Regions from separate parts of the Faecalicatena sp. genome, predicted to be linked through region 1. Evidence: riboswitches for the same ligand, from Rfam matches in the RefSeq annotation. Region 1 holds a riboswitch; the other holds the start of a gene.
The links. Region 1 has a riboswitch for thiamine pyrophosphate ahead of thiW (energy coupling factor transporter S component ThiW). Riboswitches for the same ligand answer to the same signal wherever they lie in the genome.
Positions count from the first base shown of each region.

Region 2: linked by a shared signal. The riboswitch ahead of AC4OGX_RS01940 (thiamine-binding protein) and the one ahead of thiW (energy coupling factor transporter S component ThiW) in region 1 are both predicted to bind thiamine pyrophosphate.

Region 1 is NZ_JBZUUL010000017.1:243-15,758, reverse strand. It holds gene AC4OGX_RS08150 (phospholipase D family protein) at 1-762, shown strand, start outside; gene AC4OGX_RS08145 (DUF6449 domain-containing protein) at 883-2,967, opposite strand; gene AC4OGX_RS08140 (ABC transporter ATP-binding protein) at 2,942-3,844, opposite strand; gene AC4OGX_RS08135 (GntR family transcriptional regulator) at 3,837-4,214, opposite strand; gene AC4OGX_RS08130 (bifunctional folylpolyglutamate synthase/dihydrofolate synthase) at 4,454-5,755, shown strand; gene folE (GTP cyclohydrolase I FolE) at 5,773-6,327, shown strand; gene AC4OGX_RS08120 (HD domain-containing protein) at 6,343-6,825, shown strand; gene folP (dihydropteroate synthase) at 6,921-7,736, shown strand; gene folK (2-amino-4-hydroxy-6-hydroxymethyldihydropteridine diphosphokinase) at 7,792-8,610, shown strand; gene aroA (3-phosphoshikimate 1-carboxyvinyltransferase) at 8,755-10,047, opposite strand; gene AC4OGX_RS08100 (prephenate dehydrogenase/arogenate dehydrogenase family protein) at 10,110-11,204, opposite strand; gene AC4OGX_RS08095 (elongation factor G) at 11,455-13,530, shown strand; TPP riboswitch at 13,665-13,768, shown strand; gene thiW (energy coupling factor transporter S component ThiW) at 13,900-14,430, shown strand; gene thiM (hydroxyethylthiazole kinase) at 14,465-15,295, shown strand; partial or broken gene thiE (thiamine phosphate synthase) at 15,276-15,516, shown strand, end outside.
Region 2 is NZ_JBZUUL010000003.1:27,537-43,052, reverse strand. It holds gene AC4OGX_RS01980 (ABC transporter ATP-binding protein) at 1-1,052, opposite strand, end outside; gene AC4OGX_RS01975 (helix-turn-helix domain-containing protein) at 1,049-2,053, opposite strand; gene AC4OGX_RS01970 (helix-turn-helix domain-containing protein) at 2,280-2,633, shown strand; gene AC4OGX_RS01965 (plasmid mobilization protein) at 2,894-3,223, shown strand; gene AC4OGX_RS01960 (relaxase/mobilization nuclease domain-containing protein) at 3,184-4,533, shown strand; gene AC4OGX_RS01955 (helix-turn-helix domain-containing protein) at 4,594-4,863, shown strand; gene AC4OGX_RS01950 (hypothetical protein) at 4,910-5,203, shown strand; gene AC4OGX_RS01945 (amidohydrolase family protein) at 5,435-6,445, opposite strand; TPP riboswitch at 6,644-6,754, shown strand; gene AC4OGX_RS01940 (thiamine-binding protein) at 6,973-7,269, shown strand; gene AC4OGX_RS01935 (ABC transporter permease) at 7,238-8,026, shown strand; gene AC4OGX_RS01930 (ABC transporter substrate-binding protein) at 8,131-9,135, shown strand; gene AC4OGX_RS01925 (ABC transporter ATP-binding protein) at 9,140-9,874, shown strand; gene zwf (glucose-6-phosphate dehydrogenase) at 9,920-11,317, opposite strand; gene gnd (NADP-dependent phosphogluconate dehydrogenase) at 11,319-12,731, opposite strand; gene AC4OGX_RS01910 (beta-propeller fold lactonase family protein) at 12,800-13,819, opposite strand; gene AC4OGX_RS01905 (Na+/H+ antiporter NhaC family protein) at 14,178-15,516, shown strand, end outside.

The DNA.
Region 1 (15,516 bases):
TGGGATCTGGATGTCTGTAAGATATTTGGGAAAAAGCAGGGCTTGGCAGATAAAACAGATGTGGTTCAGGCGAAGGATGCTTTAAAGCAGCGCTTTAAGAAGCTTCAGAAGGAATATCCCATGATACAGGAAAAGGCGGATTATACCGGCATGACCTATGAGGTCAATAAGATTACCCTTTTAAGCAATCCGACCCATGTATATGCAAAAGAGCCGACGCTGTTTTATTCCCTTGCCGAGCTTATGAAGAATGCCCGGAAAGAGGTTGTCATCCATACCCCCTATATCATCTGCAATGACTGGATGTATGATTCTCTGAAAGAGGTCTGCGGGGAGAAGAAAAAGGTTTTGCTGATGACAAATTCTGTGGCAAATAACGGAAATCCGTTCGGAGCGTCGGATTATCAGAAAAATAAGGGAAAGCTTCTGGAAACCGGACTTGAGATCCATGAGTATGAGGGCGGTGTATCCTATCACGGGAAAAGTATTGTGATCGATGATGAGCTGGCAGTCGTAGGCTCCTTTAACATGGATATGAGAAGTGCCTATCTGGATACAGAGCTGATGCTTGTGATTGACAGCAGAGATGTGGCCCGTCAGTTAAGAGCTTACATGGAAAGCTATGAAGCAGATTCTGTGGAGGCACTGCCGGACGGAAGCTATCATGTTCCCGACGGGGTGGAAAGACAGACGATCAGTAAAAAGAGAGAATGGCGGGTGAAGCTGCTGACACTATTTAATTGGTTCCGATTCCTGATGTAGGGGGCGCCGGGGAAAACGACGGCCTGGCCTGGTTTTTCCCCGGCTGGTCCATCCAGGCAGCAGGATCAGTCTCAATTGAACAGCGCCCCTCTATTTCATCCGTATTAAGACAAAAGCTTGTTACTCGGATACCGCATAGGAGTTCGGGTAGGATTTTTCGCGCAGTGTGATCTCCACGGATCCAACAGCTTTGATCCTGCCGCCGAGAATTCCGTTGCATTCGTCATAACTGATTCTGCCCAGCAGTTCTTTGATTTCTTCTGGTTTGGTGATGGCGATCCCTTCTCCGAAATCGTAATCGATGATTTCTTTTCTGGCATAATTGTCGCTCTCAGAATTTTCAGTTGGATAGTAGGTCATAAACATGACATCCTTAGGGTCTATTTCTTCCCGAAGGGTATATCCATAGTCCTCAAGCAGAGTTAACGTATTTTTGTAAGATCGGTAGATATAAAATTGTCCGGTCTGGATCAGGTTTGGTCCACTGCTGTTTCCTGTTTGGACGATACTTGAATCCTCGGTGAACAGGATCAATTCTCCAAGCGGAGACTCATACTGCATGTCAGGAATGGACGCGGCCATAACGTCTTTTTCGTAAGCTGAAAGCAGCTCATTTTGCTGGCTGCGGTCCAGGGTAAGTGTAACAGGTTCGAAATAAATATCCTTCATACCGATCTGCATAACCTCATCCTTGTTAAAATGGAAGATCGGAAACATCATTTTTCGGTAGTCTTCGTCTTTGCAGAGCGAGGTGAGAGCCTGCAGGGCCTCATCCCGGCTGACGGCGTATTCCCGGTACACATTTTTCCCGCTGAGCAGCTGATAGCGCAGCGTGACATTGATGAAGCCGTAGCCGGAGTCATTCATGGTTACCTGTTCTGGCGTGATCCCCTGTTCCAGATTCTGAATACCTTCTTCTGCAAGCTTATACAGCGGAGCATAATCAGTGACAGCGAAGTCCTCTTCATCTAATTGATGATACACCGTAGGACGGGAGTATTCCGGGTAGGTAAAATATCCGGAAAGCAGATCCACGGACATGGATATACTTTTCAAATTGGCCTCTTTGGGCAGATAAGTATCATATCCCAAAACATCAAACTTCAGGATGCAGACGATCACGAGCACTACTCCCAGGGAAAGGGCGGTTGAAATCTTTCCGGCTAACAGTTTTGAAAGGTCCTGATGATAGATAAATTCAATGACCATGCACACCAGGATCACGGATATGATGCTGAATATAACGACCCAGTTTACATTTACCGACGAGTTGAAGAACTTGATCAGCAGTCCGATAAAAAGGGCGGTGGGAACCGCGATCATAAATTTGATAAATGGCGCTGTCCTTGGAAATGCAAGTGCATTTTCAGCGGCCTCTGACGGATAGCATCTGCACAGCACCAGTGATGCGGCTAGAAGAATCACGGCGGCAGTGATACCGATCATTACCCCGGATAAAGGATGCCCTGTGAGCGGACCGGTAAGGAGTTGGAAAAACAACGCTGCCGGAGAACAAAATTCCTGCACTTTCAAAAGAAAATCAGGCACATTGCCAGACCAGGCAGCGAAAAAGTATTGTCCCAGTCCGGTAAAAAGAGGAGGAATGATACTCCCGTAAACTATCATAACCAATGCTGCCAAAACACCTGTAATGATCCTTCCGGTTACAAACATGGCAAGGACCGCTGTGTGGTAGCAGATGAGAAAGCCGATGACACCTCTGAAAAGTGCGGCGGCACATAAGCCCAGAAAGCCGGCGGTGATGGTGATATTGGCTCCTGCGATCAGTATGGTGCAAAGACCGAATAACAGGTATGGCAGCAGGAAAATCAAAATTCCGCTTACATAGGAAATCGCGAACCACTGCATGCGGGTGACAGGCATACCGTGATAGAAATCCTGCTTTTCCCTGGAATGCAGATAGGCGAAGCCTGTTACTGCACAGAGGATGCCAATGACAGCGATCAAAGGCCCCAGGATCAGGAAATGCGATCCGTTGAGAAACCCGGGGATGGAATCGATCACCCAGTCCGTTAACATCTTCGTTCCCGGTGCATATGCCTCCTGCCGTTTGATGCCATCCAGGGTGACCAGGGTATGGATGGGCATCATAAAAAATAAGGCGGCTGCAGTCAGGGCGGCAAGCCATCCCCTGTGTTTGATGTTGGATTCTATAAACTTAAAGTAAGAGATTTTTGATGTCATATCCGGCTACCTCCGTTTCACAGATAAAAATTTCTTCTAGGGTTAAAGGCAGAACTTCCGCAAATATCGGATGCTTACGGTTCACATGCTCCAGGAGGGCGTCCTTTGTTCCGCGTGCCGTGAGAAAAAGCAGAGAGCCTGTCTTTTCATACTGCAGGATGTCAAGCTCTTTTAAGAGCTGCTGTTCCAGCGCTTCATCAGGAAGAACGCACTGGATCTTATGCACCTGATATTTGATCTGGTCGAGATCCTGGGTCAGCAGCAGCTTACCGTTGTGGAGAAGTCCGATGCTGTCACAGATATCTTCCAGTTCCCTCAAGTTATGAGAAGCGATGACCGGGGTAAAGTCGCGCTGTGTCAGCTCGGCGGCAAACAGAGCCTTGACAGCCTGCCTTACCATCGGATCGAGCCCGTCAAAGGTCTCGTCACACAACAGGTATCTGGTACCCGAACACAGGCCCAGGAGGATGGAGACCTGCTTTTTCATTCCCTTGGAAAAGGAGTGTATCTTCCTGGAAAAAGAAAGTCCCAGCTTTTCTGCCAGCGCATCAAACTGTTCTCTATCAAACTTCGGATAGATCAGCGCATAATAATCCCGCATAGATGCAATCGTGGCATTGGGAAAAAAATAAGGAGAGTCAGATAAAAAACAAAGATCCTGCTTTACTCCTCGATTCTCAAATACCGGCTGCCCGTCGATCAGGATAGAACCTCCATCCGGCTTTAGAACACCGGCGATCAGACGCATCAGCGTACTCTTTCCCGCCCCGTTGCTGCCCACCAGTCCAAAGACCAGATTGTCACGGATCGAAGCAGAAATATGGTCAACTGCGTGGACATCCAGAAATGTTTTGTCAATATCCTTTAATTCAATCATGTTCAGCCTCCTTATGATAAGATCGTCCGATGAAACTTTTGCATTCTTCTAAAGTAACCCCGATCTCTCTCCCATAATGGAGCAGCTCGTCGAGATCATGGAAAAATGCCTCCTTTTTCTCCTCCGCCAGCTTTCTGGTGCCGGAAACAAAATTCCCCCGTCCCTTGACCGGATAAATATAGCCCTGCTGTTCCAGCTGGGCGTAAGCCTTCTGGATCGTATTTGGATTAATAGAAAGCTTAAGGGCCAGGGAGCGGACAGAAGGCATCTGGTCGTCGGGCTTGAGTACCCCTTTCAGAATGAGCAGCTGGAAGCGCTCCACGATCTGCTCATAAAGGGGCACCCTGCTTTGATAATCAATTGTAATCATGCCGAACCTCCTGTTCTATGGGTGTAATAAGTGTACTATTTCAACTAATACACTAACCATACCACGAAAATAAAGAAGAGTCAAGAAACTTTCTGTAGATGGATAGAGGGGGCGCCCCGCTGTCACAACCTAAGTCCGTTCCCCATAAATTTTTCTCTTGTGGGATTTGTATTTTAGTGCTATGATGGACAACAGTGATAATGAACACTAAAATTTAACAAGGAAAGGAAACGAGAAACGTGACCTATAAAGAAGCAAGGGTATATTTGGACGAGGTGTCGAAATACGGAAGTGTACTTGGCTTGGATACGATTCGAGGTCTGTTGCGTGAGCTTGGCAATCCCCAGGATGATCTTAAGTTCATACATATCGCAGGAACGAATGGAAAGGGATCTGTGCTTGCATACACTTCAACAATTTTAAGTGAGGCAGGATACAGGACGGGGAGATATGTATCACCAACAGTGGTTTCCTATTTGGAGCGGATTCAGGTAGACGGAGAGTGGATACCAAAGGAGGAGTTCGCAGGATTAGTGGAAGAGGTTATGAAAGCTATTGCACGTATGGAAACTTTAGGTGAGGCAAGCCCCACAGTTTTTGAAGTTGAGACGGCAATAGCTTTTTTGTATTTTAAGAAAATGAACTGTGATATAGTAGTTCTAGAAACGGGCCTGGGCGGCACGCTGGATGCCACAAATATCGTGGAAAACACCGTTGCTGCTGTATTTACCTCGATCAGCCGGGACCACATGGGATTTTTGGGAGACACATTGGAGGAGATCGCCGGAAATAAGGCAGGGATCATCAAACCGGGATGCATTGCTGTAACGGCAGAGCAGAAGCCGAAGGTGCTGCAGGTTCTCAAGGATCAGGCAGAGTCATGCTCCTGCAAAGTGTACACGGCAGATTCTAGAGAGGCAGAGGTGATAAAAGAAAGCTGGTCTGGACAGGTATTTTCCTATAGAAACTGGACGAATATAGAGCTTGCACTGGCCGGAAGATATCAGATCATCAATGCAGTTACGGTGCTGCGTTTGATAGAGGGACTGAGGGAGCAAGGCTTTCAGATCTCCGAAACGGCTGTCAGGGCTGGTTTTGCGAAGGCGGCCTGGCCGGGGAGGTTCACCTGTATCGGAAGAAAACCGCTGTTTATCATAGACGGGGCGCATAATGAGGAGGCGGCCCTGAGGCTTAAGGAGACGGTGGAGCAGTATTTTGCAGAGAAAAGACTTACGTTTATCATGGGAGTCTTTAAAGATAAAGAGTATGATAAGATCGCAAAGCTCATGGCACCTTTGGCGAAGAAGATCTATACCGTCGATCTGCCGGATGAGGGCCGAACGTTAAAAGCCGGGGAACTGAAAACAGCAGTAAAACCTTATTGTGCCGATGTAATGGCTGTCTCTGACATCCATACGGCAGTGCGCAGGGCTTATGAATCGACAGAAGAGGATGAGGTGATACTGGCCTTTGGGTCACTGTCCTATCTTGGACAGGTCATGGAATCTGTGCAGCAGATCGGGCAGCAGACAGTAGAATAATAGTGAGGTAAGAAATCATGATAGATCAGGAGAAAATAAAAGAGGCAGTGAAGCTTTTGCTGGAAGGACTTGGAGAAGACACTAGCCGTGAGGGGCTGATTGATACACCCGACCGGATCGCCAGAATGTATGGTGAACTATATGGAGGGATGTATGAGGATGCGGCAGAGCATTTAAAGAAGACATTTCATGTGGATGATAACGAGATGGTGATCGAGAAGGATATCACCTTTTACTCTACCTGCGAACATCATCTCCTCCCCTTTTATGGAAAGGCACATATCGCCTATATTCCAGATGGAAAGGTGGTGGGCTTAAGCAAGCTTGCAAGAACGGTGGAGGTGTTTGCCAGAAGGCTTCAGCTGCAGGAACAGCTGACGGGTCAGATCGCGGATGCTCTGATGGAGAACTTAAAGCCAAAGGGAGTCCTTGTGATGATCGAGGCAGAGCACATGTGTATGACGATGCGCGGCATTAAAAAGCCGGGAAGCCAGACAGTCACAGTTGTGAAGCGGGGAGTATTTCTGGAGGATCAGGAGCTGACGAATCAGTTTTTCCAGATGCTGCGGTAAGAAAGGGGCAGATCTATGGAGGCAGTAGAAAAGATCAGGAAACATCCGCTCTACATAGCATGCTATGAGAGAGTGGAGGAAGCAGAGCAGGATCGGATCTTCTGTAGGCACCAGATGCCTCATTTTCTGGATACAGCAAGGATTGCCTATATCCGGAATCTGGAGGAAGATCTGGGACTGAAAAAGGAGCTGATCTATGCCGCTGCTCTATTGCATGACCTGGGGAAGTACCACCAGTATGCGGACAAGACCCCCCACGAGGAAGCAGGGGCAGAGATCGCCGTTGAGATATTACAGGATATTGATGATTTTACAGAAAAGGAAAAGCAGGATATCGTACAGGCGGTCAGGGAACACAGACGGATGAAAGATGAGATGTCTGTTCTTGGCAGACTCCTTTGTGAAAGCGACAAATTATCCAGAGCATGCTATATATGTCCCGCAGAGCCTGACTGTAATTGGAGTCCGGCTAAAAAGAATCTGGAGATAGACTGGTAAAGGGACAAAGGCGGCACAGGAAAGAAACACTAAGAAGAATAGAGAGAAGCAGAATAAAAAGAAGCAGGTTAAGACAAGAAAGGTTTGACAGAGATATGAAGATAGGCAGAAGAGAGTTTGATACAGAACATCATACATATATAATGGGAATCCTGAATGTGACGCCGGATTCATTTTCGGACGGCGGTAAATACAATCAGCTTGATGCAGCGCTTAAACATGCAGAAGAAATGGCAGCAGATGGTGCAGATATCCTGGATGTGGGAGGGGAGTCTACCCGCCCGGGACATGAACAGATCTCGGTTCAGGAAGAGATCGAACGGGTAGTACCAGTGATTGAAAAGCTGTCTGCCCGGTTTGACATTCCTGTTTCCATCGATACTTATAAGAGCCAGGTGGCCAGTGCAGCATTGGAGGCCGGGGCGGTCTTAGTCAATGACATCTGGGGACTTAAATATGATGAGCGGATGGCAGATGTGATCGCAAAGAGCGGTGCGGCATGCTGTCTGATGCATAACAGGGAAAAACCGGAATATGTGAATTTCCTGCCGGATGTCCTTGTGGATCTGCAGAAAAGCATAAATATCGCAGAAAAGGCGGGGATCGCTAAGGAAAAGATCATCCTGGACCCGGGGGTGGGATTCGGTAAGACCTATGAGATGAATCTGGAGATCATAAAGCAGCTCAATCGTCTGAAATTTCTCGAATACCCAATCCTGCTTGGCACCTCCAGAAAATCAGTGATCGGACTGACACTGGGCCTTGGGGAGGATGAGAGAGAAGAAGGGACTCTGGTGACGACGGTGATGGGCATCTTAAGCGGCTGCGCTTTTGTGAGAGTACATGACGTAAAGGCAAATAAGCGTGCGATCCAGATGGCAGAAGCGATCTTGCGTGAGCATGAAGTGTAAGATCAGACATCAGATCGTGGGACAAAAATCATGAACAGAAGCAGGGAGGATGAAAATGGATCAGATCAAGATCGAGAATTTGGAAGTATTTGCAAAGCACGGTGTCTTCCCGGAGGAGAATGTGCTGGGGCAGAAATTTCTGGTTACTGCTGTATTATATACAGATACCAGATATGCAGGGAAAACAGATGATCTGACGGCTTCCATCCATTACGGGGAAGTCAGCCAGTTTATAGATAAGTATATGAAGGAGCACACCTATCAATTGATCGAGCGGGTGGCGGAGAGTCTGGCACAGGAGCTTCTGCTTCGTACAGTGAACCTCGAGAAGATCGAATTGGAAGTGAAGAAGCCATGGGCACCGGTGGGACTGCCTCTGGAGTCTGTTTCTGTAAAGATCGCAAGGCAGTGGCATACGGCATATATTGCTCTTGGCTCCAACATGGGGGATAAACAAAAGTATCTGGATGATGCCGTAAGGGCATTGGATGCATGCAGAGGCTGTAAAGTGGAAAAGACCTCCTCCTGGCTTGTGACCCCGCCTTATGGAGTGACAGAGCAGGATGATTTCCTGAACGGGTGTTTGAAATTAAGAACACTGTTAAGTCCGCAGGAATTGCTGGAGGTCCTCAATAGGATCGAGCAGGATGCCGGACGGGAGAGGATCATACACTGGGGCCCAAGGACTTTGGACATGGATATTATATTCTATGATGATCTGATCGTGGAGACAGATACACTCTGCATCCCGCATGTTGAGATGCATAAACGGGATTTCGTATTAAAGCCGCTGCATGAGATCGCACCATATAAGCATCACCCGGGGAATGGAAAAACGGTACGGGAGATGCTGGAAGAGGTATCACAGTCTTGAAAGGACTGAGGGGGCAATTGGTATACCTGTATCAGATGAAAATAGAAAAGCAATCAGAAAAAGCTAGATCTAAGGCAGCCCAAGATCTAGCTTTTTTTGTATTTGTATGAAACGCAGTACCGGTATGTCCCTTAGGCGTGATGCCTAAAGCAATTGTTCGAAGGTATCGTAAAAAGCAGGATAGGAGACATTCACACAGTGGCTGTCCAGAATATTAGTAGTCCCCTCTGCCACCAAAGCCGCAATGCTGAAAGCCATCGCGATCCTGTGATCTAAGAGTGTATGGATCGTGGCTCCATGAAGCGGCCGGCCCCCGTCAATGATCATGCCGTCAAAGGCAGGGGTGACGCGGCAGCCCATTGCGGCGAGGTTGTCTGTGACGGTCTCGATCCTGTCGGTTTCTTTGACTTTTAACTCGGATGCGTCCCGGATCACGGTGGTTCCCTCTGCCATGGCAGCCAAAACAGCGATAACCGGGATCTCATCGATCAGGGTCGGTATGATATCACCCTCGATCGTAATCCCATGAAGCCTGCTGGTGCGTACCAGAATATCGGCAATCCGTTCTCCGCCTTCGATGCGTTCATTCAAAAGCGTGATATCCCCGCCCATATCCTCACAGACCTTTAAGATTCCGGCACGTGTCGGATTGATCCCTGTGTTTTTGATCAGGATTTCTGAATCAGGCACGATCAGTCCTGCGGCAATGAAATAGGCAGCGGATGAAATATCACCCGGGACAGTGATCTTTTGGCCGTATAGCTCCTTACATGGACGGATCGAGGCAGTTGCCCTTGTAGAGGTCAGATCATGGGTAGTTCTTAAGTCCGCACCGAATTCCTGCAGCATCAGCTCTGTGTGGTTTCTGGATAAGCTTGGCTCTGTTACGGATGTCTCCCCGTCTGCATAGAGTCCGGCAAGCAGGATACAGGATTTCACCTGGGCAGATGCCACAGGGGATTCATAATGGATCCCGTGGAGCTCTCCTTTTGAGATATATAAGGGTGCGCAGCCATTGCGCAGAATGCTGGAAATATTGGCGCCCATCAGGGTCAGCGGTTCGATGATGCGCTTCATAGGACGTGAGTTCAGGGACTGGTCGCCGGATAATTTACAGTCAAAGGGCTGCCCTGCCAGTATCCCGGAGATCAGACGTGTCGTAGTTCCGCTGTTACCCACATCCAGAATGTCATCCGGGGCACTGAGACCGTGCAGTCCTCTGCCGTGCACCGTGATCCTATCCCCGTTCTGGTGGATATCGATCCCCATCCTGCGGAAACAGTTAATCGTAGCAAGACAGTCAGCACCCTCCAGAAAGTTGTGGATCTCCGTGGTTCCTTTCGCGATGGAGCCAAACATGACGCATCGGTGAGAAATCGATTTATCCCCCGGAATGGTTACTTCCCCTCTTAAACCTGTAATATTTGTTAATTCCATAAAATTGTATATCCTTTCTGTATCTTCATATAAACATCTCCATGACAGTGTATGGACAGCTTTTAGACTTCATAGACGACGTACCGGTATTTTTTCAATAATTCGGCCGCTCTGCCGGAGGAAGTCTCGTCATAGAACTCGATTCTCAGAACTCCTTCTTCAAATTCCCTGTTATGTACGATCCCGATATTCTTGATGCTGATCAGGTTACTGGCGAGGATCGTTGCGATGGTAGCGATACCGCCTGCCTCATCGATAATGTCGCAGTAAACGGCAAACCGCTTTTTGATCGGTCCTGCGGAGCTGTTCGGCATGGAATCCCGGTAATCCTTGGAATCCTCGAACATGGAGTAGAGCTGCTGTTCGGCCTCTTCGTCCACGGCATCTTTCGCCTTTTTTAAAGCTTCGATATAATCGCCCAGGATACGGGAAATATTTTTCTTATTCTTTAAACAGATCTGCTGCCACATGATCGGTGAAGACGAGGCAATGCGCGTGATGTCTTTAAATCCTCCGGCTGCCAGATTCTTCATCAGTTCATCCTTGGTATCCGTATCATGCACCAGATTTACCAGGCTGGATGCGATGATATGAGGCAGGTGGCTGATAGTTCCGGTGATATAATCATGTTCCTCATAATCCAGGATAATAGGAAGAGCTTTAAGCGCCTCCACGAATTGTCTGTATGCCGCCACCTTTTCCTGTGAGACAAGAGCCGAGGGGGTCAGGATATAGTAGGCATTTTCGATCAAAACAGGCTTGGAATTTACAAACCCGCTTTTCTCGGAGCCGGCCATGGGATGCCCGCCGATAAAATTCGCTTCCAGCCCCAGGCGGATCACCTCCTCGTGGATGGAGGTCTTCACACTTCCCACATCCGTCAGGATACATTCGGGTGAGAGGTATTCTTTTAATTGAGTCAGGTAAGCAGCATTATAAGCAATCGGAGCACAGAGAAAAATATAACTGCACCCTTTAAAATTTTCATCAATAGAAGAACAGGAGGTATGGATCGTTCCCTCCTGGACTGCAAGTGCCAGAGTTTCTCTGCTTTTATCAAAGGCCAGCAGCTCATAATCCGGAAAATACTGCCGGATCGCCTTGGCAATGGAACCTCCGATCAATCCCAGACCTATAAATCCAATTTTCAGAGCCATATTAATCGAGTCCTTTCTGGTATTGTTCAAGTAAAATCACATAAGACAGTTTAACATCTTAATGTGAAAAAGTAAACGATGAGTTAATGAGGGGCCTCAGGGGGGGGGATTCTTCTTAAAAATTTTGTTAAAAATCCATAAATGAGTTGTAATAAGAGTTTTTTTTTAGTACAATATACACATAACACGTGTGCGCCGGAAGTACAATATAAAGCATGCGCATAATAACGACACACAAGGAGGCAGCAGCATGAAGGTTTACAGAACAGACGAGATTAGAAACGTAGTATTATTAGGCCACGGCGGAAGTGGCAAGACGAGCCTGGCAGAGGCTATGTTGTATGTATCAGGGGCAACCAGCCGTATGGGTAAGATCTCTGATTCTAATACGGTTAGTGATTTCGATAAAGAAGAGCAGAAGCGCGGATTCTCTATCAGCACCACACTGATCCCGATCGAGTGGGAAAAGGCGAAGATCAATATTCTGGACACACCGGGATATTTTGATTTTGTGGGAGAGGTAGAAGAGGCGGTCAGCGCAGCTGATGCGGCCGTTATCGTTGTATCCGGTAAGGCCGGAGTACAGGTCGGTACAGAAAAGGCCTGGGAGTTATGTGATAAGTACAATCTCCCGCGTATGGTATATGTAACTGAGATGGACGTGGATGATGCCAGCTTCCGCCAGGTCGTGGCTGATCTGACAGACAGATACGGCAAGAAGATCGCACCTCATTTCCAGCCGATCCGTGAGAATGAGAAGTTAGTCGGATATATCAATGTGATCAAGAATGCAGCCAGAAGATACACCGGAATCGGTCAGAGAGAAGAGTGTGAGATCCCGGATTACTGCCTGCCGAACCTGGAGATTTTAAGAGATTCCCTTATGGAAGCTGTTGCTGAGACAAGTGATGAATTCATGGAGAGATATTTTGCAGGAGAGGAATTCTCTGTGGAAGAGATCCGTGCAGCGATGCGTACCGAGGTTATGGACGGAGATATCGTTCCGGTGGCGATGGGCTCTAATATCCAGGCACAGGGCGTTGCCAATCTGCTTTCCGATATCGTAAGATTCTTCCCAAGTCCTGACAGAAGATCCTGCGCAGGCTTGAACCGCAGGACGAATGAGATCTTTGAGGCGAATTATGAATTCTCAAAGGCAAAGAGCGCCTATGTATTTAAGACAATGGTCGACCCGTTCATCGGTAAGTATTCCTTCGTGAAGGTGTGCTCCGGTGTGTTAAAGGGGGATGATGTCTTATTTAACGCAGATACAGACTCAGAAGAGAAGCCGGGCAAGATCTATACGATGTGCGGCAACAAGCCGTCAGAGGTGAGCGAATTATTTGCCGGTGATATCGGTGCGATCGCGAAGCTGTCCAATACACGGACCGGTGATACCCTTTCCACAAAGGCAACTCCGGTATCCTTTGCTAAGACAGAGTATTCCGTACCGTATACATATATGAAATATTCGGTGAAGACAAAAGGGGATGACGACAAGGTTTCCCAGGCACTCGCTAAGATGATGGCAGAGGATGTCACTTTAAAGGCTGTGAACGACAGTGAGAACCGTCAGTCTTTACTTTATGGTATGGGGGACCAGCATCTGGAGATTACAGTAAGCAAGCTTGCAGCCAGATATAAAGTAGATGTTGTATTAGAGATGCCAAAAGTTGCCTTCCGCGAGACGATCCGCAAGAAATCAGACGTGGATACCAAGTATAAGAAACAGTCAGGCGGACACGGACAGTATGGTCATGTTAAGATGAGATTTGAGCCGTCCGGTGATCTGGAGACTCCTTATGTATTTGAGGAAGTTGTAGTTGGCGGGGCAGTACCGAAGAATTACTTCCCGGCAGTTGAAAAGGGATTACAGGATTCTGTCTTAAAGGGACCTCTTGCCGGATATCCGGTCGTAGGTGTGAAGGCAGTCCTTTATGACGGATCTTACCATCCGGTAGATTCCTCTGAGATGGCATTCAAGACCGCAACGATCCAGGCATTTAAGAAGGGCTTTATGGAAGCAGGCCCGGTTCTTTTGGAGCCGATCGCTTCTCTTAAGGTAACAGTGCCGGATGAGTACACCGGTGATGTCATGGGCGATCTGAATAAGAGGCGCGGACGTGTTCTTGGAATGAACCCGACTGCAGGCGGCAAGCAGGTGATCGAGGCTGATATCCCGATGACAGGATTATTTGGATACTGCACAGTATTACGTTCCATGACCGGAGGCCGCGGCACATATGCTTATGCGTTTGCAAGATACGAGCAGGCTCCATCTGATGTGCAGGAGAAAGAGATCGCCGCAAGAGCAGCGGAAGATTAGTTACAGTTTACAAACGCTATCTGCAAAATGCATCTTCGATGCTGACTCTGAACCATAACAGATGAGTGAACCGTAAAGAATAAAAGAATAATCTTGTATTTTAAATAATATGGGTGTACAATAGTGCACGTAAACTGAATAGCGGGGAGCTTGTATGACAGGCTGAGAGGAAGGTATGACCTTCGACCCATAACCTGATTTGGATAATGCCAACGTAGGGAAACGGAGAATACATGAATTTTAGTGGGAAGTTACTACAAAGGTAACTTCCCATTTTTTTATGTCATAGGGAACCTGATACTCTATATCATAAAAAGCCTTCCCGGCGGGACATGCACTCAGGTAATTTTAATCTAGGAGGAGCTGTAAATGAGACAGACACAATTGGAAATGAACAAAAGGGTTCAGAGCAGAACAAGGAAAATGGTACTGGCGGCAATGTTCGCCTGTCTGGCGTTTGTACTGAATACATTCGTCTACTTTCCGGCAATGGCTCCATTCCAGCACTTTGTAGATGTGCTGGCAGCGGTATTTCTGGGGCCCTGGTATGCCTGCGGGGCCGCTTTTCTGTGCGGCGTCATGCGTATGCTTTCCGGGCGTACGATCCAGGCGGTGGCCGGAGCAGTATTCGGTCCGGTCTTAGGAGGACTTCTATACCGCAGGACGAACAGCTTTATCATGGCGTTTATAGGAGAGGTAGTCGGTACGGGACTGGTTGGAGCAATGGTTTCTTATCCACTGATGAAACTGTTATATGGGCTGGATGCGCAGTCCCCATTCTACTACATTCCCTTTTACACGCCCTCGGCGGTCGTAGGTGCGGGTATGGGTGTTGCCGTATTGTTTACACTGCGGCGGACAAAGCTTCTGGAACGCATGAAAAATGAGCTGGACAGATAGCAGAAGAAGGACAGATGAGAAAGGATGAAATAAGATGGTTGATTTTGAAAAGGCACTGGAGCTTGTCAGGAACAGGATGCCCCTTGTCCAGTGCATTACGAATTTTGTGACGGTGAATGACTGTGCCAATATCATTCTGGCAGCAGGCGGCTCCCCTTCCATGGCACATGATATCCGGGAAGTGGAGGAAGCAGTTTTGGGTGCTCAGGCACTTGTCTGCAACATGGGGGCGATCGAGGACACTAAGGCCATGGTACTTGCGGGAAGAAGGGCAAATCAGCTGGAAGTTCCGGTGGTACTCGACCCGGTAGCAGCCGGAGGAACAAAGCTTCGGCGTGATGCGGCAGCACGTCTTCTTAAAGAGGTACATTTTTCTGTGATACGGGGAAATGCATCGGAGATCCGCAGTATTTCCGGGGAACAGGCAACCGGGAGCGGAGTCGACGTCAGCGTATCGGATGTGATTACAGAAGAGAATCTCAAGGAAAATGCAGACAGGATCAGACAGTTTGCCAAATGTATTGATACGGTGATTGCGGTATCGGGAAAGATAGACGTGGTTTCGGATGGAAAGAGGACCATGGTCATTAGAAACGGCTGCCCGGTCATGTCAAGGATCACAGGCAGCGGCTGTATGCTGACCTCACTGATCGGCGCCTTTTGCGGCGCAATGCCAAAGGAGCCATTTGAGGCGGCATGTACGGCCATAGCAGCGATGGGAGTCAGCGGTGAAATTGCAGAACGGCTTAGACTGAAAAAGAGGACAGGGAATGCAACGTTTCGCACAGATTTGATCGATGCAGTTTTTAATTTGACAGGAAAACAATTGATGGAGGGAATATGCTATGAAATTTACGAAGGATGAGATACGCAGATCCATGTTATTGTACGCAGTGACTGACAGGATGTGGCTGAAAGAGGGAGAAAGTCTGTATACCGTGTGTAAAAAAGTGCTGGAAAACGGGGCAACGTTTCTGCAGATACGGGAAAAAGATCTGGATGAAACGGACTTTCAAAAAGAGGCAGAGGAACTGCGCACCTTATGTGCCGGATATCATGTGCCATTCGTGGTCAATGACAGTGTAG
Region 2 (15,516 bases), on a different contig from region 1:
GCCATATTGAAATTATCAATAACTGTTTTTTCATTATAGCCAAACGAAACATCTGAAAATATAATATTTTCTATCTTTCCAACCTGCCTATTTCCACATATTTCATCTTCGGTTTTTAATTTTAGCAATTCGTTAATTCTTGTTAAAGCTGCAATACCGGGTTGTACCATAATACTAATACTTGCTAAAAGTTGCATAGGTGCAAAAATCAATAAAGCATATTGAGATACTGCCCAATAGTTTCCTAAAGACATTTTCCCTTTAATAATAAAGATACCGGAAAAAACAATAAGCAGAACGGAAGCAATATTTGTAATTCCTACTATACCCTCGGAAGCAAAATTCATCATCTTACCGCGCTTAACGGATTTATCTGCAACTTGTTTAAGTTGACGGGATATTTCAGATGAGCGTTGATTTTCCATTTTTAATTCTTTAACTGCTGAAATACCGCCTATATTTTCTTGTACTTTTCCCGATGTTTGGGCTGTTGTTTCAAGTAAAGCCTTTGACGCTTTTTTTATCTTAATGCTTGAATAATTAGTGAAATAATATATAACAGGCAAAAACAGCAGTAAAATCAAAGATAATTCCCACCGAATTGAACATACAAGAACCAATGCGCCAACAAACGAAACTATACTTGTTACAAATTTCAAAAATACAGGGGAGAAAAATACATTTAATGACTCAGTTTCTTTTATTCGTTCAAAAATATATCCCGTTTGTTGCTTATCAAAAAATTCCATAGGCAACTTCAATATTTTAGTAAATAAGTCGTTTTTCAAATCGGCAATAAAATAACTGCTTGTCTTTGTTAAATTTTGACTTATAAAATAATTGACCGCAAAACTGCAAATATATATAAATACTAAGAATATACTGCAATATACGATTGTTTCTATTGAAGTTTTAATGACTCCCTCATCTAAAATATAACTAACAAGATATGGGGGTAAAAGTGTCAATACTGATGAAATAATCATCAAAAAAAATAGTGAAAGTATTTTTGCTTTTTTGAAATAAGAAAATAGAAAAGAATATTTTTTCATTTGGTAACCTCCTCGTTCAGCATGGTTATTAACTGTGCAAAAATCAACGTATTTCTTATCAAATCAAATGGCTTAGCTGAAAATCCAGTTTTATATACTTGAAGAAGAACACTATCATCAATCGACTTTTCCCTAAGTAACTTAACAAATTTTTCAACTGCCTGTTCTGCATTTTCCTTTTCCTTTAACAGACAATATAAATGCGAAACATTCATATAGAGCATAAAATAAACACTATGGTCTAATTCCAATAGTTCAGCAAGAGCAATCTGATTTTTAGTAACAGATAAAGCTCCTTGCAAATCATTTTCTTTTTGCAAATATGAAATTTTATTTCGTAACTCATGTAATAGCTGTACCCCTAAAGAAATTATTGCGGTTTCAATCTTATTTATAGCATTTTCATCAGTTCGCAATAATAAGCTGTTTGTCATATCGACAGCCGCAAAATTTTTTACTTCACTATCAGAAAAAGAAAATGGAAAATGTTTATACTGTCCTATCAGCATAAACAAATGCCCTAAAACAAAATGTTTTTGTGCCTGCACATTTTTAGACGCGCAATTTTGACAAAGAGCTATCATCTGATATACTACTTTTTCTCGTATCTCCACTTCTTGAGCCAATGCAATATATGGAATAACAGCAATTATTAAATCCAGTTTCAACCTATCGTTCGTGGGAAACAGATAGCATAATGCTTTTATTTTTTCCATTCCAGTAAGATACTGTTTTTGTGCGAATAATTCCGTACATTCCTCTTTGAAATCTTTGTATTCTTTTTCTGTTAATTCATTTGAAAATCCAAACAAGCAATCTATTGAAACATTGAAGTAGCGTGCAAGAATAGGGAAAAAACTTATATCGGGATACATTTGTTCATTTTCCCACTTTGAAATTGCAGCACATGACACTCCTAATATTTCACTTAATTGTTCTTGTGTAATACCTTTTGCTTTTCTCAAACCTTGCAATATTTTTCCTACCGCTAATTTTTGCATAAGTAATCCCTCCATATATATTGTACCCTAATTGTTTTACTTGTCCCATGTACAAGTGGTTAACTTGTGATATATATTTTTATAACCTATTGTTAATATAATGTGTTTTAACAAAGCAATCAACACTTGAAGAACAAATAGTGGAAATATTTAAGCTAATAGTTAGAACTATGTAGACATATCCAAGCAGAAAGGGGAACAGTAAAATGTAACTAGGTGAATAAATATGGCAAAAAGACCAGTAGAAAAATATGACTTCAAAGCATTTGGAGAAGCGATAAAAGCTGCGCGGACGGGGCGCAAGGAAAGCCGCAAACAGGTAAGTGATGAAATGTATATTTCCCCTCGTTACCTTGCGAATATTGAAAATAAAGGACAGCACCCCAGTCTGCAAATCTTTTTTGAGCTTATGCTCCGTTACAATATATCCGTAGACCAGTTTCTTTTAGATACGCCCGCCGTAAAAGATACAAAGCGGCGGCAGCTCGACGCTCTCCTTGATGATATGAGTGATAACGGCATACGGATTGTAACGGCAACTGCAAAAGAAATTTCAGAAGTCGAAAAAGAGGACAAATAAATGTGTCCGGCAAAACTGAATAGGATTTAGGAAGCGTTGTAATCTTTGCAGATTGCAGCGTTTTTCTTTTGCATTGATTTGGCAAAACGACTTTTTCTCCGTAGAGGGAAATAAGGGCATAAAAGATAAAAAACTTTCGTAGCAAGCATAGGAAAAGAGTACCATTTTCCGTATTTTCGCCCTCCCGTCCTGCGGTTCGTCGGTTGAAAATTGCTTGTTGGGAAGTGTCCCAAACCCTCGGAATGGAAAGGAGCGATTGCATGAACGGACGAAAAAGAAAAGTACAAATCAAATTCTATGTAACAGAGGAAGAACGGGCATTGATTGAACAGAAAATGAAGCTCGTCCCCACCCGGAACATGGCGGCGTATCTTCGCAAGATTGCCATTGACGGGTATATCATTCAGACAGACCATAGCGACATAAAAGCCATGACAGCGGAGATACAGAAAATCGGGGTCAACATCAATCAGATTGCAAAGCGTGTCAATACGACAGGCAGCGTCTACCAAGAGGACATAGAGGAAATAAAGGGGGTGCTTGCGGAAATATGGCGGTTACAAAGATTAAACCTATTAAAAGCACGTTAAGCAAAGCCCTTGACTATATCCAAAACCCGGATAAAACAGACGGAAAAATGCATGTGTCCTCTTTTGGGTGCAGCTATGAAACAGCAGACATTGAGTTCGGATTTACACTTGCACAAGCCATAGATAAGGGGAACAATCTCGCCCACCATTTGATACAGTCCTTTGAGCCGGGAGAAGTGGACTATGAGAAAGCCCACGAAATCGGAAAGCAGCTTGCCGACGCGGTAACAAAAGGACAGCATGAATACGTCCTAACTACCCACATAGACAAAGGGCATATCCATAACCATATCATTTTTTGTGCGGTCAATTTTGTTGACTACCATAAGTACAATTCCAATAAGCGTAGCTACTACGGCATACGGAATATGAGTGACAGGCTGTGCCGGGAAAACGGGCTGTCTGTTGTCGTTCCGGGCAAAGGCAGCAAGGGAAAAAGCTATGCAGAATATCAAGCGGAAAAGGTCGGTACAAGTTGGAAAGGCAAGCTGAAAATTACCGTCGATACGCTTATCCCCCAAGTAGCAAGTTTTGAAGAATTGTTGCAGCGGTTACAGGCAGCGGGTTATGAGGTAAAGCCGGGAAAATATATCTCCTGCCGCGCTCCCGGACAGGAACGATTTACCCGCTTAAAAACTCTCGGTGCAGATTATACAGAGGAAGCAATCAAAGAACGGATTGCGGGCAAGCGCACAAAGGCGGCGAAAGCTCCCAAAGAGCAGCGCGGCGTATCGCTGCTTATCAACATTGAAAACAATATCAAGGCAGCGCAGAGCCGGGGCTATGAACAGTGGGCAAAAATCCATAATCTGAAACTGGCAGCAAAGACTATGAATTTCTTGACGGAACATAAGATTGAGCAGTACGCGGATTTAGTCAGCCGGATTGAGGAAATAAATGCGGAAAATGTAAAGACAGCAGACGCATTAAAGAGCGTGGAAAAGCGTCTTGCAGACATGGCAGTGCTGATGAAGCACGTTACCACTTACCAAAAGACAAAACCCGTCTATGAAGCATACCGCAGGGCAAAGGATAAGGACGCATACCGGGCAAAGCAGGAAAGCAGTCTGATACTCCATGAAGCGGCGGCAAAGGCACTGAAAGCGTCGGGCATTACCAAGCTCCCCAATCTCGCCGCCATGCAGGAAGAATACGGGAAGCTCCAAGCGCAGAAAGAAGCCCTTTACGCCGATTATGGCAAGCTGAAAAAACAGGTCAAGGAATACGACGTTATTAAGCAGAACATAGACAGTATTTTAAGACTGGAAAAAGAGCCGGAACGGGGCAGGGAAACCGAACGCTTACAGTAGAAATATTCATAAAAGCGTGGTAGGATAAAGGTATTCCAATACAGACAGGAGTGTGAAAACATGGCAGACCAAACGATACCCGATTATGAAACCATACGCGCCGCCGTTGCCGGGGAAACATGGGCTGTGGAAAAGGTGCTTATGTGCTACAAGGGCGAAATTGACAGGCAGGCAACTGTAAAGAAACGCCAGCCGGACGGAACATTCAAAATGGAAATTGATGAAGATATGCGCCAGTATATCACAATGAAGCTGATAGAAGCCCTCCCCCAATTTCCCCTTGAAGAAATGGAAAGAGAGGAAAAAAGAAATCGGAACAAAAAATCATAAAAAGGTAAACGGGAAGCTTCTGCGGACAGATAAGCAGTTCCGACATTTGAAGCAACGGCAGAAAGAAACTGTCAGTACATGGCTTTATGAGGAATACCGCCGTCTTTGGATAGAAAAGGGATATGAGCCGCATAAGCGCAACAACTGGAAAATCGTTGCCGCTGTTATGGAACGGATAGAAGCTGCGGGGATATGGCTGCCGGAACAGGAAGTAACAAAATATTTTTACCGCAGGAAAACCCATTACCGGAACCGGATAGAAAAAGAATTACAGCCGAAGCCGGAAATGCAGGATAAAGACAGTCAGACACAAAATGAACAGGGCGCAGGAAGCCAGTAATGACCTCCCGCACCCTGTTTTTTCATAGGTACTGATTTTAGAATGTTACGCAGTAGAACCCCGATTTTAAAGGAAAAGGTATTCTGTATCGCCTATGTAAGTTTCGTGTCTGTTATGCCCTGTAAATCAAGGCTTTATTTGCCTTTACTGCGTAACATGAGGGCATAAAAAAAGCAGCGTTCCTGTTCTCCTGTGTAGGAGTGAGAAACGCCGCCTTATGCGGTACATTATTCAGTTTTTAGTACAATACCTGCTTGTCTGTTGCTCGAAAAACATTGATTTTCTTGTGTTTTCAAAAGTATCGTTATCTAACCCTATCTTTGCACATTCCACAATCCCTTTAAAGACGACCTCACCATTATACTGCTCGGTTTCGGTCACATTGCTGATGGAACGATCGAACAAGGCGTAGGGGAGTGCAGGAGAAAGGGTGGCAATATGGCAGGCATTGCGTTCTTTGAACAGTCTGATAATCGTATCGTCTGGTTTGGCACCATGTTCGATTGTATCGACCCCGTTTTCCAAAGCGACCCTGACGCCTTCTGGACTCTCCACATGGGCAGCGACCTTCATCCCCAGCCGATGGGCTTCTTCACAGGCGGCTTTCACAGATTCCGGCGGCATCTTCAATTCACCGGGTTCTCCCTTTCCCTTTGCATCAAGGACTCCACCGGTAATCATGAGCTTAATGATATCTGGCTTGTCTTTAGCAATCTGTTGTACATAAGCTTTTGCTTCCTCTGCATTGTGGGCTATGTAAGCGAGGGAGCCCGCCATGTGGCCTCCTGGAACGGAGACTGCCATGTTAGAAGCCAGGATGCGGGGACCGGTGATCCTGCCAGACTGGATACGGTCGCGAATCAGGCTGTCACAATTCTGGACACCTCCCATTGTACGGATCGTGGTGACACCGCTCATTAACTGGGTCCGTGCATAGCCCTCGCACATGCTGATGAGGATCCTGCGCATCAGTGCGTTGCTAGTCATTAGTTTTACCAGTTTTGTATTATCCTGCTGCTTTTTCTGCGGTTTTCCGCTGGCAGGCAGATGAACATGCATGTTGATCAGTCCGGGCATGATGTACTGGCCTTTTAGGTCTATGATTTCATAGCCGCTTAAGTCAGAACCCTCTGATACAATTTTTTCAATGCTCTCACTTTCGGTCAGGATGACCCTGCCGGTCTGTGGTGACATGTCCCTGGAACCATCCAGGAGGATACCGTTTGTATAGGCGTATTTCATGATGAAGTCTCCTTTGGACTGTAAAATGTAGGGGGATATTTATGATCCCTGTTACGGTCTATTATAGCACCAATCCGGGTGGATGTCAGCGGGCAGAGTTACCCTCAGGTCAATCCTACAGTTACAGTTCACACGCGCCATTCAATCAGATTGTTCTTGACATTTCTTATAAGTGAGGCTAAACTAAGAAAAGGAATTAAATAGAGGCAGGGGTGCTGGCGCAAGCCGGCTGAGAGTAAGGCTGTTAGGCCTTTAACCCGTATACCTGATCTGGATAATGCCAGCGTAGGAAAGCAGATAAAAATACTTGCCGAACCGGATGTAAAGAAGTAACCTTTGAGAGGAGCTTCGGTAAGAATATGAAGAATGCGGACCCCGCCAGATTTATCTGGCGGGGTTTATTATATAGAAAAGCTTCATGTTATCTTTCAGGAAAATCAGGACGAATTAATTCCCCGGGCAGATGATACATCTCCCACGAAAGAAAAAAGTTGAAAATAAAAAAGTAAAAACAGGAGGAAGTAAGAATGAATGCAAGTGTAGCAATCCAGACACTGCCGGAGGCGGCAAATGATGAGGAACTGATCCGTATTGTAGATGAGGTGATCGCGTATATTAAGAGTACGGGGCTGAACTGTTATGTAGGACCATTTGAGACAGCAATTGAGGGAGATTATGATGAACTGATGGATATCGTAAAAGAGTGCCAGCATATTGCGATTCGTGCAGGTGCACCATCAGTAGCGGCTTATATTAAGGTATCATACAAGCCGGAAGGAGACGTGCTTACCATTGAAAAGAAAGTCACAAAACACCATCAATAAGAAGAAACAGGACCGGGCAGCATTCTTCTGGCCGGTGTTCGCGATCCTTGTAATCCTTGGAGCCTGGCAGACAGCAAGTGGAACGGGACTGATTTCAAAATTTATGCTGCCGTCCCCCATCGATGTGGTAAAATCATTTATCGATGATTTTCCGCTTTTGATGAGCAATGCGAAGGTGACTCTTATCGAGGCGTTCGTAGGACTGGCTATGGGTGTTCTGATCGGCTTTTTGATGGCGGTGGTCATGGATCGGTTCGAGAAGGTATATCAGGCCTTTTATCCTCTGATCGTATTGACCCAAACGGTTCCTACCGTGGCAATCGCACCGCTTTTAGTGCTGTGGTTTGGGTACGAGATGACACCGAAGGTCATACTGATCGTGATTGTGACCTTTTTTCCAATTACGGTCAGCCTGTTGGATGGTTTTCGCGCCGCAGACCGGGATACGATCAGTCTGATGCGTTCCATGGGGGCTTCCAAGATGCAGATTTTTTGGTTCGTGAAGTTTCCTGGCTCATTGAGCCAGTTCTTTGCAAGCCTGCGCATCTCTGCGTCCTATGCCGTAGTGGGCGCCGTGATTTCTGAATGGCTGGGAGGATTCAATGGACTGGGCGTTTATATGATTCGCGTGAAGAAGGCATTTTCCTTTGATAAGATGTTTGCAGTCATCTTTTTGATTTCTGCAATCAGCCTGCTTTTGATGAAAGCGGTGAATCTGCTTCAGAAGAAGTGCATGCCCTGGGAAGAACGGAAATAGGCGTGGTGAAAGTGAAGTTATTATTGTAGGAAATGCGTTGAATGACAGTGAAAATACAGAATGTACGTGATAGACAGAATGAACAGCAGGAGGAGAAGCGGAATATGAAAAGGAGAATATTAGCGGTACTTTTAGCTGCGGCTATGGTTGTAAGCCTGGCAGGATGCGGCTCGGATACAGATAAAAAAGAAACGGACAAGAAGGATCTGACAAAGCTGACTTTCGTATTGGACTGGACGCCAAATACAAACCATACGGGGCTGTATGTTGCACAGGAGAAGGGATATTTTGAAGATGCAGGTCTGGAAGTGGAGATTGTACAGCCGCCGGAGGATGGTGCTGAGGTTCTGGTCGCTTCCGGGAAGGCACAGTTCGGAATTTCTTTCCAGGACAGCATGATGCCGGCCCTGATCGGAGACGATGCACTTCCGATCGAAGCAGTAGCCGCTGTACTACAGCATAATACATCAGGAATTATTTCCCGGAAGGGAGAGGGCATGGACCGTCCAAAGGGAATGGAGGGCAAGAAATATGTCACATGGAATCTGGATTTAGAGAAGGCGACTTTGAAGAATGTAGTTGAGGCTGACGGCGGTGATTTCAGCAAAGTCGAGCTGATACCGAGTACAATTACAGACGAGGTCTCCGCATTAGAGAGCAAGTCAGTAGATGCGATATGGGTCTTCTATGGCTGGGGTGGAATCGCTACAGAGGTTGCAGGACTTGAGACAGATTATTTCGCATTCAAGGACATCAACAGTGATTTTGACTTCTATACTCCGGTCATCATTGGGAATAGTGAATGGATGAAGGAAAATGAAGATACAACAAAGTCCTTCCTTTCTGCGGTAAAAAAAGGGTACGAGTTCGCGATCGACGATCCAAAGGGGGCAGCAGATATTTTGTGCAAAGCAGCACCTGAACTGGATCAGAAGATGGTACAGGCAAGCCAGGAGTACATGAAAGACCAGTATAAGGCAGAGGTAGAACAATGGGGGTATATTGATCCGTCCAGATGGAATGCCTTCTATAATTGGATCAACGAAAATGGTCTGTCAGAGACAGAAATCCCTGAAAATACAGGCTTTAATAACGATTATTTGGAGTGATGAAATGGCAGAACTGATTGTAACAGACGTGACGATGTCCTATGAAGGGCAGCATGTCATAGAGGATATCTCCCTGGAACTGCATGAAAATGAGCTTGTCTGTCTGCTGGGGGCCAGCGGTGGAGGGAAGACGACCTTGTTCAATGTGATTTCCGGGTTGAACATACCGGATAAGGGAAATGTCATACTCAATGGGGAAGAGATAACGGGACAGCCCGGGCATATCAGCTATATGCTCCAGAAGGATCTGCTTCTTCCTTATCGGACCATTGAGGATAATGTGGCACTTCCGCTTTTGATCAAGGGAGAGAAAAAAAAGGCTGCAAGGGAGAGGGTTCGCCCCTTCTTTGAGGAATTTGGATTGGAAGGGACACAGAAAAAATATCCCCATCAGCTTTCCGGCGGTATGAGACAGCGTGCAGCTCTTCTGCGGACCTATATGTTCTCCAGGGATGTAGCTCTATTGGATGAACCGTTCAGCGCATTAGATACGCTGACCAAGAGTGATATGCATAGATGGTACCTGGATGTCATGGACAAGATCAAGATGTCAACATTATTCATCACACATGATATTGACGAAGCGCTGCTTCTGTCTGATCGGATTTATCTGCTGACCGGAGTGCCTGGGCGGATCACGGAGGAGATTGTGATTCGGGAACCGAAACCAAGGCGGAAGGATTTCAATTTGTCAGAGGAGTTTTTAGAGTACAAGAGGATGATTATAGAAAAATTGTAAAAAAGGAGACGTAAGGGGAAAATTCCCTTATGTCTCCTTTTTAGATCATTCGATCCAGCTGTGTCCGGTGGCTTTCAAGAACTCGCCGGCTTCTTTCGGGCCTGGACTTCCCTGTTCATAAGGATAAACAGGAAGCTTCTTTTCCTTAAAACGCTGTTTTAACTGCTCAATATAATTCCAGCTGATCTCAATCTGGTCCCATTGGGAGAACCAGGAGCGTTCCCCGTTGATACATGCGGTCAGAAGTCGTTCATAAGCCTCAGGAGTATTTAACTGATGTACGATATTGCAGTTCTGGCAAAAATCCATTTTGGTCGGGATGATCTCCTCGGTATCTCCGGGGCGTTTAATATTAAACTGTAGATAGACTCCTTCGGTGGGCTGTATCTTGATGGTCAGGATATCGGGCTCAACCTCAGGCATGGACCGCTTAAATACTATGGAGACCTCCATCTGTCTTACCCCGGTCCTTTTTCCGGTGCGGATGTAAAAGGGGGTGTTCTTCCAGCGTTCATTCTCGATGAACAGACGAAGGGCTGCAAAGGTTTCCGTAGTGGAATCCGGGGCGACCAGAGGCTCCCTGCGATATCCTTCGTATTGTCCCAGGATGAGAGTGGATCCCACATCTGCTTCGTCTAAAGGACGCAGAGCACGCAGGACTCTCAACTGTTCCTGGTGCATCTGGGTGCTGTTAAATACCTCGGGCTGTTCCATGGCAACGATGGAGAGGATTTGGAAGAGATGGTTCTGAACCATATCCTTTAGGGCACCGCTGGCATCATAATAACCGCCCCTTGTTTCCACCCCTACATCCTCCAGTGCGGAAATCTGTACACATTCGATATACCGTGAATTCCAGACGTCTGTAAAGATCGGATTCGTAAAGCGGATCGCCTGGATATTGCGGACCATTTCTTTTCCCAGATAATGGTCGATGCGGTAGATCTGTTCTGCCCCAAAATGGCGTTCCAGCTGTTGGTTCAGCTTTTCAGCGGCCTGCAGATTTTCTCCGAAAGGTTTTTCGATGATCACTTTTCCATGGCAGGCACCGCACACCGTTTCCAATCCGTCTGCGATGACCGTGAAGAATTTCGGGGCTACTGCCAGATAGAAGATGTGGGACGTAATCTCATCCTGGGAAAAATATTCGTTCAGCTTCAGGTAATCCTGCTGATTGGACAGATCCATGCGAAAGTAGGAGATCAGCTGTGCAAATGCGAAGAAGTCCTGCTCTGTATAAGGAAGACGGGTAAATTTTTTTACCCAGTCTTCTGCCAGAGTGCGGTAGGAGAGGCTGTCATAATCCCGGCGGCCGATGATTACGATCCTGCTGTCTTTCGAAAGCTTCTTTGTGAGGAACATGGTGTAAAGGGCGGGCAGGAGTTTACGAAAGGTCAAATCTCCTGTGCCGCCGAAGATTGTGATATTGGTATGGATCTTCATCTTATTTCCTCCATTCATGGTGAAAGGTGCCTTCTCTGTCCGTTCGTTCAAAGGTATGGGCACCGAAACAATCGCGCTGTGCCTGGATCAGGTTCGCCCCGTTTGCCACAGAGCTGAATTCATCCAGATAAGAGACTGCATTTGCAAATGCAGGGGCAGGCAGGCCGCTTAAAACTGCTGTGGAAACGACTTCCCGGAGGCTGCCCTGGTTTTCATTGATGCAGGCAAGGAAATAATCGTCCAGGATCAGGCTGTCGAGGTCGGGATCCCTTCGATATGCTTTGGTGATATCATTCAGGAATACGGCCTGGATGATGCAGCCTGCGCGGAAAATAGAAGCAATGCTGCCAAGGTCCAGATTCCAGTTAAACTGAGCGGAAGCATCCTTCATCAATGAAAAGCCCTGTGCATAGGCAATGATCTTTCCAGCATAGAGTGCATCCTTTACTGTTTCGGCAAATTCCTTTTTCGTTGTAGATGCATAGGTGTAGGATGGCTCATGGATGCGGGAGGATGCAAGTTCCCGCTCCTTTAGCTTGTTTGACATGACACGGGCATTGCAGGCAGCAGTGATCATGGAAATATCTACCCCCTGATGCAAGGATTCAATGCTGGCCCAGCGTCCGGTGCCTTTCTGTTTTGCGCTGTCCAGTATATGATCAATGAGATATCCCGCAGCAAGGTCGTCCTTTTCACGGAAAATGTCTGCGGTGATCCCGATCAGATAGCTTTGAAGCTCCCCCTGGTTCCACTCTTCAAATGTCTGCGCCAGTTCTTCATTGGTAAAGCCCCCTGCGTGTTTCAACAGCAGGTATGCCTCTGCGATGAGCTGCATATCGGCGTATTCGATGCCGTTGTGGACCATTTTCACATAATGCCCGGCTCCTGCGGGGCCGATGTAAGTGCAGCAGGGCTCTCCCATTGCTTTTGCAGAGATCGCTTCCAGGATGGGGCCGACTTCGTCATAGGCAGTGCGGGTCCCTCCGGGCATGATAGAAGGACCTCGTCTGGCGCCTTCTTCTCCGCCGGAAACACCGACACCCAGATAGCGGATCCCCAGGTCTTCCAATTTGGAAAAACGACGGTTGGTATCTTCAAAGTAGGAATTCCCTCCATCCATAATGATGTCTCCTTCCTCCAGGATGGGGAGCAGCTGGTCGATGACCGCATCCACGGGTTTTCCGGCCTGGATCATCAGAAAGACCTTACGGGGGCGCTTCAGGGAATAGATCAATTCAGCCAGGTTATAGAATGCGGTGATATTTTCATGGTGATGTTCTTTCATCACCTGCTTTGTTACCTCGGGACTGCGGTTATATACGGCAGTCTGAAAACCATGGTCAGCCATGTTTTGGGCAAGGCTGCGGCCCATGACGGATAAACCGATCAGTCCGATATCAAATGAATTTTTCATATGCTAGATTCTCCTTTTCTTAATTGGCGGGCTGCTTCCCGGGGAAGGCATCTGCCCTGTGATGTTAGTTAGATGCTGTGAGCAGTTTCACTCAGTGCAATGCTGACTGCTTCGCAGACCGGGACCCTTGAGCAGATGGGGCCAAGTTTTCCGTCTGTTGGATTTAAGGGAAAACATACAAGGCCTCCCTCTGTCCGGTTTACCGAGAGCAGGAAATCTGCACTGGGAGTGAGGAGGATATCTCTGGGATGGACTCCTCCGCTGCCTGTCTGTTGTATCATGGTGACGCTGTCGTTTTCTACCGCAAAGACAGAAATGACGTCGGCATACCTTGTCGAGACGTACAGGTACCGTTCATCTGGTGAAAGACGGATCGCTGCGGAGGTAGGCGCGGTTGTATAACTGACAGAAGGGGAAAGAAGCGGTTTCACGCAGAGCAGCCGGAAGTTGAGAGCCGTTTCCGTTTCAACGGCGAACATAGAAAGCTCGTTGCTCAGTTCACTGACCACAAAAAGATAACGGTGGTCTTTCGTGAAGATTCCATGACGGGGGCCGGTGCCTTTGGGGAAGGAGATCGTCCCTGTCTGGCGGAAATCATTTTCAATGTCAAAAATGCGGATCTCATCTAATAAAAGGCAAGGGACTAATAAGAGGCCCTTATGGAAAAGAACCTGGTGACATCCAGCTTTCGGCGCGATCTCAATTCTTTTGTATAGTGAAAGCCCCTGTCTGGCCTTCTGGTAAATGAGCACATGCCCTTCATGATAATTGGCAGTGTAGACAAACTCATCATCCTGTGCCAGAAAGCAGGAGGTGGTCTTCTCACCGTAAAGCCGGTCTAAAAGCAGCGGATTTTGGGATTTCGTATCTAGAAGACAGATGCCGGCATCCCCGTTTTTCTGGAATGGCGCTGCCAGAAGACCTCTGTAAAGTGATAAATATTTGCAGTCCGGGGCTTCATAATACAATTCCGGTACAGAAAGCTCTCCAGTCCGGGTATCCAGCGTAAACCGATAGATCCCCAGGCTTTTAGAAGAAGCATAAGTCCCCAGATAACCAGTAAGTATATTAGGATCAGATAATTTCATAGATTCTCCTTTCTAAATCACAAAACTATAAAACATTTTGTAATGAAAAATATTACAGTTATTAACTGTAATTATAGACGTTACAGAAAGAACTGTCAAGTACTGGGGGGAGAAAATTCAAAGGGGTCTGACCCCTTTGCAATTCATACAATTTAGGATATAGTTTCCCAAAAAAACGGGTTTTCAAACGTGAGTATGGGTTAATTTGAGAAAATTCTGAAAACGGTGAGCAAAAGGGTCTGACCCCTTTGCAAATTTCCACAAAAAGGGATTGTATATTACGCGTTAATTCGCTAAAATGTATATAGTGCCGCTGCTATGCGGTCTAAGAACTTAAGGAAGAGAGTGAGGTTACTTTATGGATGGTTCAATGTTTATCGGAACTTGGTGGTCGCTTGTACCGCCGCTCTTGGCCATTATACTGGCTTTTATCACGAAAGAGGTGTACAGCTCCCTATTTATCGGTGTTGCAGTGGGAGCGCTGCTGTATACGGGATTTCACCCGTGGGATTCCTTTGTTGCATTTTTTGATATTATGAAAAGCAGCATGAATCTAAATATTCTGATCTTTGATGTTCTTCTGGGAATGATCATCGTATTAATGTCCAAATCGGGAGGTTCCTCCGCCTACGGAAACTGGGCCGGAAGGAAGATTAAGACAAAGAAGAGTGCGCTTCTGGCAACGACTGGACTTGGGATTCTGATCTTTGTGGATGATTATTTTAACTGCCTGACAGTTGGCTCAGTTATGAGGCCTGTCACGGACAGATATAAGGTGTCCAGAGCAAAGCTTGCATATATCATCGATGCAACGGCAGCTCCGATCTGTATCATCGCTCCCATATCAAGCTGGGCTGCGGCAGTGAATTCTTATGTGCCAAAGGATGCGGGAATCACGGGGTTTCAGTTATTTTTGAGGACGATCCCCTATAATCTGTACGCGCTGCTGACGATCGCGATGGTGCTGTATGTTATCGTCACAGGTTTTGATTTCGGCCTGATGAAAAAACATGAAGAAAATGCCGCAAAAGGTGATCTGTTTACGACAGGTGCAGAGGAATTCGAGCAGATTAAGGAGGAGGCTACCTCCTCAAAGGGACGCGTGATCGACCTTGTGCTTCCTGTGGCAGTCCTGATCGTATCTGCGATCGGAGCCATGATCTATACCGGGTTCCAGGGTGGTGCATCTGATATTGTATCCGCTTTTGCAGGATGCGATGCGGAGACGAGCCTGATTTTCGCAACAATGATCACTGTTTTGTTTATGCTGGTTTTATACCTTCCGCGTAAAGTCATCACGTTCAAAGGCTTTATGGAAAGCTTTGTGGATGGATTTAAGCTGATGATCCCGGCAGTGGCGATCCTGATTTTTGCCTGGTCACTCAAAGGAATGGGAGACGCCCTTGGAATTGCCGAGTTTGTAGGCGGTGTTGTGGGGGATAATGCATCTGCGAGCATTGCGATCCCGGCCATCATGTTTGTGATCGCCATCTTCCTTGCATTTTCAACCGGAACGAGCTGGGGGACATTCGCCATCCTCGTACCGATCGTTGTGGGAATGTTCTCCAGTTCCGACAACCTGGAAATGATGATCATTGCAGTATCAGCAGTTCTGGCAGGGGCTGTGTGCGGAGACCATGTATCACCGATCTCAGATACGACGGTCATGTCCTCGGCAGGGGCGCAGAGCAACCATA